2 regions of the Colwellia sp. BRX10-4 genome follow, and region 2 is predicted to be linked to the other one. Evidence: predicted binding sites of a transcription regulator. Region 2 holds the regulator's gene; the other holds the start of a gene.
What was found. The regulator sigma-54, encoded in region 2, starts transcription at its own class of promoters, with help from an activator protein. The targets are predictions, from matches to a motif close to GTTGGCACGNNNNTNGNNT.

Region 1 (4,314 bases), on a different contig from region 2:
TATAACTAAGTTTAAGATTTTTATCATAATTTAATGAAAAAAAAACCGACTTATTAAAAGCCAGTTTTTATAATATTACTTTTGCAATTATACGTTACGTTTTCTTCTACCAGCAAAGCCTGTAGCAATTAGACCTAAACCAAATAATGCGATAGCTGTTGGCTCTGGAACTGTACGTACTTTAAATTGTGCAATAAGTTCGTTTGATTGTTGTTCTTTAGTTACGAAACCAGCACATAAGTCAGCACCATTAATACCACATTGTTCAGGTGCTAATGTTGTTAGACCAGATAAACGAGTTGTTACGTAGTATAAAGTGTCGCTCCAACCTGGAATTGGTTGGCCTGTTGCTGTTAAAAGTACAAATGGAACGGTAAATTCTAAAAAGTTATCACCAAATGTTACGAAATCTTGAGCTATTGTGGGGATAGTTAGTGCGAATATATCACCACAACCGTTAGCGTTATCGTCAACGTAATTTTCCACACCGTTAGGACAAAGGCCATTAACATCTACACCTTTATTTGGTGTTTCTGTAAATGTCATTGCAAATTGAAGTTGAGGAGCAAAGTAAGGTGCATCAGCTGTAGGGTCGCTTTCGCCAGGCAGTGCAACCCATGATGTTGGTGTTAATGTTAAACCATCAAATAAGCTACCAGAAACTAAAGAATCACCCGTAATAACCCAGTTTTCATGAGTCATCGAAGTACCTTGAGCCCAGTTCAAATCATTAGTTGAAATACTGCCTTCAATAGGGCTATCAATGTATAAGCTACTCTGAGGGTCGCCACTATTCGCGCCTGCTGCAGGAGTACCCCAAGTTAAGGTTGTGTGCAATGCATTGTCAGTACCATCAACGATGATATTGCCGTTCGTATCTAAAATGTTATCACCATTTACAGTTAATGCACTATTATCACCAGTTGAAGAGTTACCTGAAGCAACAACATCATCAGCAGTAGTTGTTGTAGCACCTTCACTAGTCCAAGTAGCGAAACCTGCTTGGTTGTTATAAGTCCATTCTGTAACTACACCAGCGTTTGCTGCGTTTGCTAATGTTGCTGCTAGTATAGTTGCGCAGACTTTAAGTTTCGTATTCATGCTATATCCTTGTGCTGTTTATTAAAATTGATTAAATTCGTTGTCTGACCATGAAATGCACTGTCCATGCCAATACTTTAAACTTCTTTCTTAACAGTAACTTAATTTTTTTCGAATAACAGAAATAATCTTAGTTGTAAAATATACTGACACCTTATTTGCAACACATAAGAGTTTAAAATCGTATTTAATTTATTTGTTGAATTTTCCATATTAATTTAGTTCCGCTTTTTCCCAGCAGTGCATTCACTAGTTTTACTTTCTTCAATTTAGTTAAACTTACTGTTTCGAACATGTGGGCTTGAAACTTATAAGCGATATCATAGCTGCTACCATTTTTGATAACTTGCATATAATTCCAGTTTACAGTTTCATTGCTCTTGAGTACTTGCCAATTTTCTGGAATAAACTCATTTAAATAAAAATCAACTGAGTTTTCGAGCCCTTTTGAATCGAAGCTATATGTGATGATGAATTCTTGGTCATTTATTTTGTTTTGACAAACTTGATACTGATTATGTAATTGGGGAAGAGGTATAGAAGTAGTGATTTCGTGACAGATATTGTTTTTTGAAAAAGCCACACTTGGAATAGCTTTTTTTACAAAATCGGAAATTACTAGTACAAGCAATGCAGAGAAAATTATTGCTGTTGTATTTACTCGATCGCTTTGCGGGTTCTGTTTCTTAGCGTTAGTTTCACCAACCGTGACGAATCTCTGACCAAAATAAAATAGCGAAACCATAAATGGTATATATAAATACCAGCCAAAAGAATTATGGTCTGCCATTAAGCTACTTTCCATGTTGGTATAATTACCGATAACTATAAGGCCTGTGATTCTTATCCAGTTTGTTAGCAATGCCCCTAGAACAGCAATGCATAAAAATAATGCACCATGCGATGCCTTTTTTATATTAAGAAAAATAAATAAACTTGATATGGCAAGTGAAACCAATAAATACCGTAAACCACTACAGCCTCCTGCTATTTCAAATACACCGGGAGGGATAGTTATAATATTACCTTCAACATAAGTGGGAATGCCGGTATAGCCCATAATAATAGTAACCGCATCTGTCGAAATATTTTGCAGAGTAGATGTTAAAGCTCCCCATACGGGAATAAGAAATATTAAAAATAATGAAGGGAAAAGCACTTTAAGCGTTGGTTTAAAGATAATAGCAATTATAGAAGTAAGAAAGAGTACTAATGTGGTTCTATAGCCAAATGGAAATTGCGCTAAACTAAAAGTGGATAATGCATAAGCGCAAACAATGGTAATGACAATGCATAGTGGATTTAACTTATTGCTGAACTGCAGCTTCCCCTCGTTAAATAATATCCAGTATAAATAGATGCTAATTATTGGAATAAGGTATGCGTGAGAATATGTTCCATCATCGAAGCTATATATCCAAATATTCTCAATAATAGGTAGCTGCGTAAGAGCAATAAATAAGTAAATTAGAGTGAGAATAACGAGAGGAAAATATTGTTTAATATAGAACACAGCTAGCCTTTTAAACAAATTGTAATTAGAAATAAAGGCGCCCAATTGAGCACCTTTCGTTAGATTAGTTTATATCACTACTCTTTTACGTCCAAGTTATTTTCTTTTAATAACTCTTTTGCTTTATCGAGTTGATTGTCTGCCTTATAAGCATCAGCTAAGTGAACGATGATTTCGGTGTTACTAGGTGATAACTCATATGCAAGGGTGAGTACTTTAAGTGCTTTCGGTAATCGGTTGGTTTTAGTCAAAATTATACCGTAAGTATCAAGTATTTGTGGGTGGTTAGGCGCTAATTCTATAGCTTTTGCAGAAAAATAATATGCTTGTTCTAAACTGTTTTGCTCTAAATATGTCCAAGCAATATTATTTAGGGCGACAACATCATTAGGATTTTTTTCTATCATCTTTTTATAGCTATTTATCGCATCCACGGGAGAATTCTTTACATACAATTCAGCAAGTAATCTACTGAATAAAGGTGTGTTTGGTGCTATTTTTAATTCAGTTTCAAGAAAATTTATCGCTTCATCCACCTGTCCATTATCCCTATATGCCGTTGCTAAAAAAAGTCCTGTAGATGTTCTTTTGTTTAACTTTAAAGAGCGAGATAAGTAATCTATAGCACGAGGGAAGTTCGACTGTGCTAGCGCAAGCTGTCCTTGAACTCTTAATAGAAAGGCATGGTTTGGCTCAATTGTTGATAAGCGTGTAATTTTTTTATTAGCAGTTTCAATTTGATTCGTCGCTAACAGATAATAGCCTTCTAGTACTTGTAGTTGAAAATGATTATGTAATTTCTCTTGTGATAATGCTTCCTTTGTTACATATAATGCGAGTTTGTATTGTTTCTTTTGATCTAATATATCTATATAACTCAAAAAAGCAGCTGAATTGTTTGGCTGCGCATTTTGCCATTTTTTATACATATCAGCTAATTTTTCATCATTATTATTAGCTAGTAAAGCATTAGAGAGAGCTAAAAAATAGAAATTAGGTAACACGTTGTAATCGGTTAATGTTTCTAAAATCGATATAGCTTGTGGGTAGTCTTTTTTAATGATTAAACGTCTAGACATTATCACTTTAGGCCATATAGCGTTAGGCGACTCTTTTATGAATTTTAATATTTTTGCTTCTAAAAACTGAGGTGTATTTTCTTTCAATGAGTTGCTTATCGCTAAGCGGTAAGCGTATGGGTATTCTAAATCAATCGAAAATAGCTTATCTAAGTAGGCATTTGATTCACTATATTTTTTTTCGTCAGCAGTGATTACTGCCAAATTAAAGAATGAAATTATGCTCTCAGGTTTAATTGTAAGGGCCTGATTAAAGTATTTTTTAGCATCACTAATATTCCCTGACTTCATTGCAATATTTCCACGAAGGATTATTGCGGCAGTGTTACTAGGGTTTGTTTTTAGCCATTTGTCGGCAATTTTTTCTGCTTCTAATATTTTATTATCTTTCAGGTAATTCATTGCTAAAGCAATATTTGCTGCTTTAAAATCAGGGTCTAATTTAATCGCCTTTTTTAGTTCATCTAAGCCAGATTTATCTGTATTAAGTAGCTTTATTATACCAAGTTGAGCTTTTATAGTCGCATTATCAGGAGCCAAATTATTAGCCATACTGAACATTTCTTGTGCCGCTTTCTTGTCACCCTTATTAGCTAACTCTCTGCCTATATTGACATAAAG
Region 2 (4,314 bases):
TTTTGGCATACAGTGACCGTTATTAAGTGCTTTGTATTTTAATGTCGCGATGATGAGATTGAACATCTTCGCGTTCTTTTCTGAGATTGTTTGCTAATATTTCCGCAATATAAACTGAACGGTGTTTTCCACCTGTACAACCAATAGCGATAGTAATATAGCTGCGATTGTTTCTTTCTAAGTGGGGTAACCACGTCATCATAAAACTGTTAATTTGCCAGATAAATTTAGTGACAATCGGTTGGCTAGCAAGAAAGTCTCGCACGGGTTGATCTAAACCAGTAAAACCTTTTAAGTCTGTTTCCCAAAAAGGGTTAGGTAGAAAACGTGCATCAAAAACATAATCTGCGTCTTGTGGTACACCGTGTTTAAAGCCAAAAGATTCAAACACCACCACCATAGATGCCGAGGTTTTGCCCAAAATTCGCTCACGCACTAAATCAGATAATTGATGAGGTGATAACTGGCTGGTATTAATATACAAACCCGCACGCGTCGAAATAGGCTCAAGCAGCTTTTTCTCTAAAGAGATGGCTTGGTCGAGTGGAATATTTTGTTTAATTAAAGGATGCAAACGACGCGTTTCACTAAAACGTCGAATAAGATCAGAGTCATCGGCATCTAAATACAGGATATCGAGTTTTACCGTTTTTGGCAGATAATCTAATATCTCTGAAACATCATTAGGGTCATTGGGTAAGTTACGTACATCTAAACTAACCGCTACTTTGTCGTAATCATTAATAACGGTATGTGCTAATGCAGGCAATAAATTTACCGGAATATTATCGACACAGTAGTAGCCTAAATCTTCGAGTACACGTAAGGCGACACTTTTACCTGACCCTGAGCGACCACTGACTATCAAGAGTTTCATTTGAGTTTTCCTGGGTTATTATTAGATTTTATTAACGTTGAGCATGCTTTATTATAGTAAAAAGCTCTTGCGAATCTTTGCATTTTCTTATTTGCTTTGCGAATTGTTTAGTACTAAATATTTGCGCAATACTTTGTAAGGTATCTAAATGTTGTTGGCAGTTTTCTTCGGGTACAAATAACGCAATAATAATATCGACAGCACGGTTGTCTATCGCATCAAATTCAACGGCTTGTTCACTGGTCAGCAATACAGCAATAACTTGTGACGTGTTAGTTAATCGACCATGAGGAATCGCAATGCCATTTCCTATACCGGTAGATCCAACTTTTTCACGCGCCATTAAGCTTTCGAATAATTGATGAGTATCAATATTGTCGAATTTTTTTGCCGCAGTTGTGCTAATTATTTCAAGGAGTTTTTTTTTGCTTGTACCCTTAATTGCACACAGGGTGCAATCAAGGGTAAGGATATCTTGCAACTTCATTATACTACTTAGATTCTTTGGTGAGTGAACAGGCGATAAACAGCATTAATGCTGATTCGTTTTACCTTTGTACTTTAATATTTGCCGGTCAAGCTTAACAACAAGACTATCAATAGAGGCATACATGTCAGCATTTTCAGCTTTTGCATGTAAATCAGAGCCACTAACGTGAACAGTCGCTTCAGCAATTTGATTTGATTTTTCAACGGTGAGAACAACATGTACATTATTGATATGATCAAAATGTCGGCTTAATTTTGTCATCTTAGTCGTGACGTTTTCTCGTAAAGCTTCGGTAATGTCAACATGGTGGCCAGAAAGATTAATTTGCATAAGCTTAATTCCTCATCTTTTCGTTAAAGTAAACTTTTTCGTTGGTTAGAAGGTGGAATAGAAAGTGACTCTCGATATTTTGCTATGGTACGTCGAGCTACATTTATCCCTTGGTCGGCTAATAAATCAGCCATTTTACTATCACTAAGTGGTTTTGCTGGGATTTCGGCGGCAACAAATTTTTTGATTAGTGCACGAATAGCTGTTGATGAGCATTCGCCACCGCTTTCGGTGCCAACATGGCTTGAGAAGAAAAACTTCAGTTCGAAAATTCCACGTGGCGTATGCATGTACTTTTGTGTTGTCACTCGTGAAATGGTTGATTCATGCATATCGACAGCTTCGGCAATATCATTTAAAACCATTGGACGCATGGCTTCATTACCATGTTCAAAAAAGCCAATTTGACGTTGCACAATACAGTTTGACACTTTTAATAAAGTATCATTACGGCTTTCTAAGCTTTTAATAAACCATTTAGCTTCTTGTAAATTTGAGCGAATAAATTGTGTGTCCGCTGTCGACTTCATCGAACGTGACATCGAAGCATATTGCTGATTCACCGAAAGTTTTGGCGCAGTATCAGGGTTTAATTCGACCACCCAACGGCCATTTTTCTTTTCAACAGACACATCAGGAATAACGTACTGGTCGTCACTCTTCATCACACTATCGCCGGGTCTAGGGTCAAGTGATTGAATAAGACGTACCACTTCGCGCAGTTGGTCTTCTTTCAGTCGAGTTTTACGCATTAATGTACGATAGTCTCGGCTACCCAGCAGATTAATATGGTCACGCAAAACTAACTTACTTTCTGCTAGCCAAGGTGTAGCTGGGTCAAATTGATTAAGTTGAATGATTAAACATTCTGAAATTGAACGAGCAGCGACGCCGACAGGATCAAAGAGGTTAATACGTTTTAGTACCACCTCTATTTCATCAAGCTCTACTCCTTCAATGGCAACACTTTCTAAAATGTCTTCACTAGATACCGTTAAGTAACCGGCGTCATCAACCGCATCAATAATTGCTGTCGCTATAGTGCGGTCTGTTTCGGTAAAAGGGCTTAATTCCATTTGCCAGCGCAAATGATCTTGAATAGAGTCTTGGGTCTCGCCTTGGTAAGTATAATCTTCTGAAGAGGGGCCTGAACTTGAACTTGCTGCACCAGCTGTGTAGTTATCATCCCAAGTGGTATCCATGTTTAATTCTTCAGGGATATCGTTTTTGTCCATGGCTTCAGTAGTGGTGATTTCATCAATGGTAGGCGTAGCGTCTTCGCTACCATCAGAAGCCGGGGCTTCTTTAACATCACCAGTACCGGCAGTGTGAGCTTCTTCAAGGTTGTCAGTACTTTTATCTTCGGGATTATTTGAAGACTCATCCATTTCTAATAATGGATTGCTTTCTAAGGCTTCTTGAATTTCTTGTTGAAGCTCTAACGTAGACAGTTGCAGCAATTTGATTGCTTGCTGCAATTGTGGCGTCATGGTTAATTGTTGTCCTATGCGGAGTTGTAGAGTAGGGCGCATTTAGGTCATTAACTTCCTATTATTTTTAATGGGATATTTTCGTTTTTTTCATACGAAGATATTATTCACTTACTGACTACTATAGCGTGAATTGTTCACCAAGGTATACATCTCTTACATGTTGATTTGCAAGAATTTGATCTGCAGTACCTTCTGCAATAAGTTCACCATGACTAACAATATACGCATGTTCACATACATCGAGAGTTTCACGTACATTGTGATCAGTGATCAACACACCAATGCCACGTTCTTTTAAGTGTAGAATAATTTTTTTAATATCACCTACTGAAATTGGGTCAACACCAGCAAAAGGTTCATCTAATAAAATAAATTTTGGTTCAGCAGCTAAAGCGCGGGCAATTTCTACTCGGCGGCGTTCACCACCCGATAAGCTCATGCCTAAATTATCTTTGATATGACCTATGTTGAATTCTTCAACAAGATGTTCTAATTTTTCTTCACGTTCAGCATCTGATAATTCTTTTCGTGTTTGTAAAATAGCCATAATATTATCGTAAACACTGAGTTTTCGAAAAATAGAGGCTTCTTGTGGTAAATATCCGATGCCTTTTCTAGCACGCTCATGCATAGGCGCTAACGTCAGGTTTTCGTCATTTAAAATAATATCGCCACTATCACTTTCAACCAAACCAACGATCATATAAAAAGAAGTTGTTTTTCCGGCACCATTTGGGCCCAGTAAACCGACTATTTGTCCTGCTGAAACTTGCATACTGACATTTTTAACCACTTTTCTGCCTTTATAGGCTTTGGCAAGGCCTTTTGCCATTAGGGTGCTAGTGCTCATAAATTAATTTTTTCCTGAGTTTTCGCGTCTGTGGTTGTCGCTTTAATTTTTTCTTTTGGCTGAAAAATCGTTTTAGTGCGTTCGTTAGATTTACTTTCAGCATTAACATACTGAGTGGCAATATTGTAAGTAATTCTACTGCCACTAACTTCACTGCCTTCTTGCTGTAATAGCGCATTTCCTGAAATGATCACTAAATTATTTGCAGGCTCATATCTTATTTCGTCGGCTTGTAAGCTAAGTGGAGTGCCATCGGCTAAGGTTTGTTTAAAGG

Region 1: a site for sigma-54 is predicted at 1,157-1,175, ahead of H4J67_RS05555 (THxN family PEP-CTERM protein). Genes of this name have one in related genera too.

Annotation. Positions count from the first base shown of each region.
Region 1 is NZ_JACGVZ010000004.1:87,581-91,894, forward strand. Features, by position in the region: gene H4J67_RS05555 (THxN family PEP-CTERM protein) at 88-1,101, opposite strand; gene xrt (exosortase) at 1,289-2,659, opposite strand; gene prsT (XrtA/PEP-CTERM system TPR-repeat protein PrsT) at 2,692-4,314, opposite strand, start outside.
Region 2 is NZ_JACGVZ010000001.1:22,787-27,100, forward strand. Features, by position in the region: gene H4J67_RS00120 (HPr family phosphocarrier protein) at 1-9, opposite strand, end outside; gene rapZ (RNase adapter RapZ) at 23-877, opposite strand; gene ptsN (PTS IIA-like nitrogen regulatory protein PtsN) at 909-1,364, opposite strand; gene hpf (ribosome hibernation-promoting factor, HPF/YfiA family) at 1,410-1,697, opposite strand; gene H4J67_RS00140 (RNA polymerase factor sigma-54) at 1,721-3,229, opposite strand; gene lptB (LPS export ABC transporter ATP-binding protein) at 3,309-4,040, opposite strand; gene lptA (lipopolysaccharide transport periplasmic protein LptA) at 4,037-4,314, opposite strand, start outside.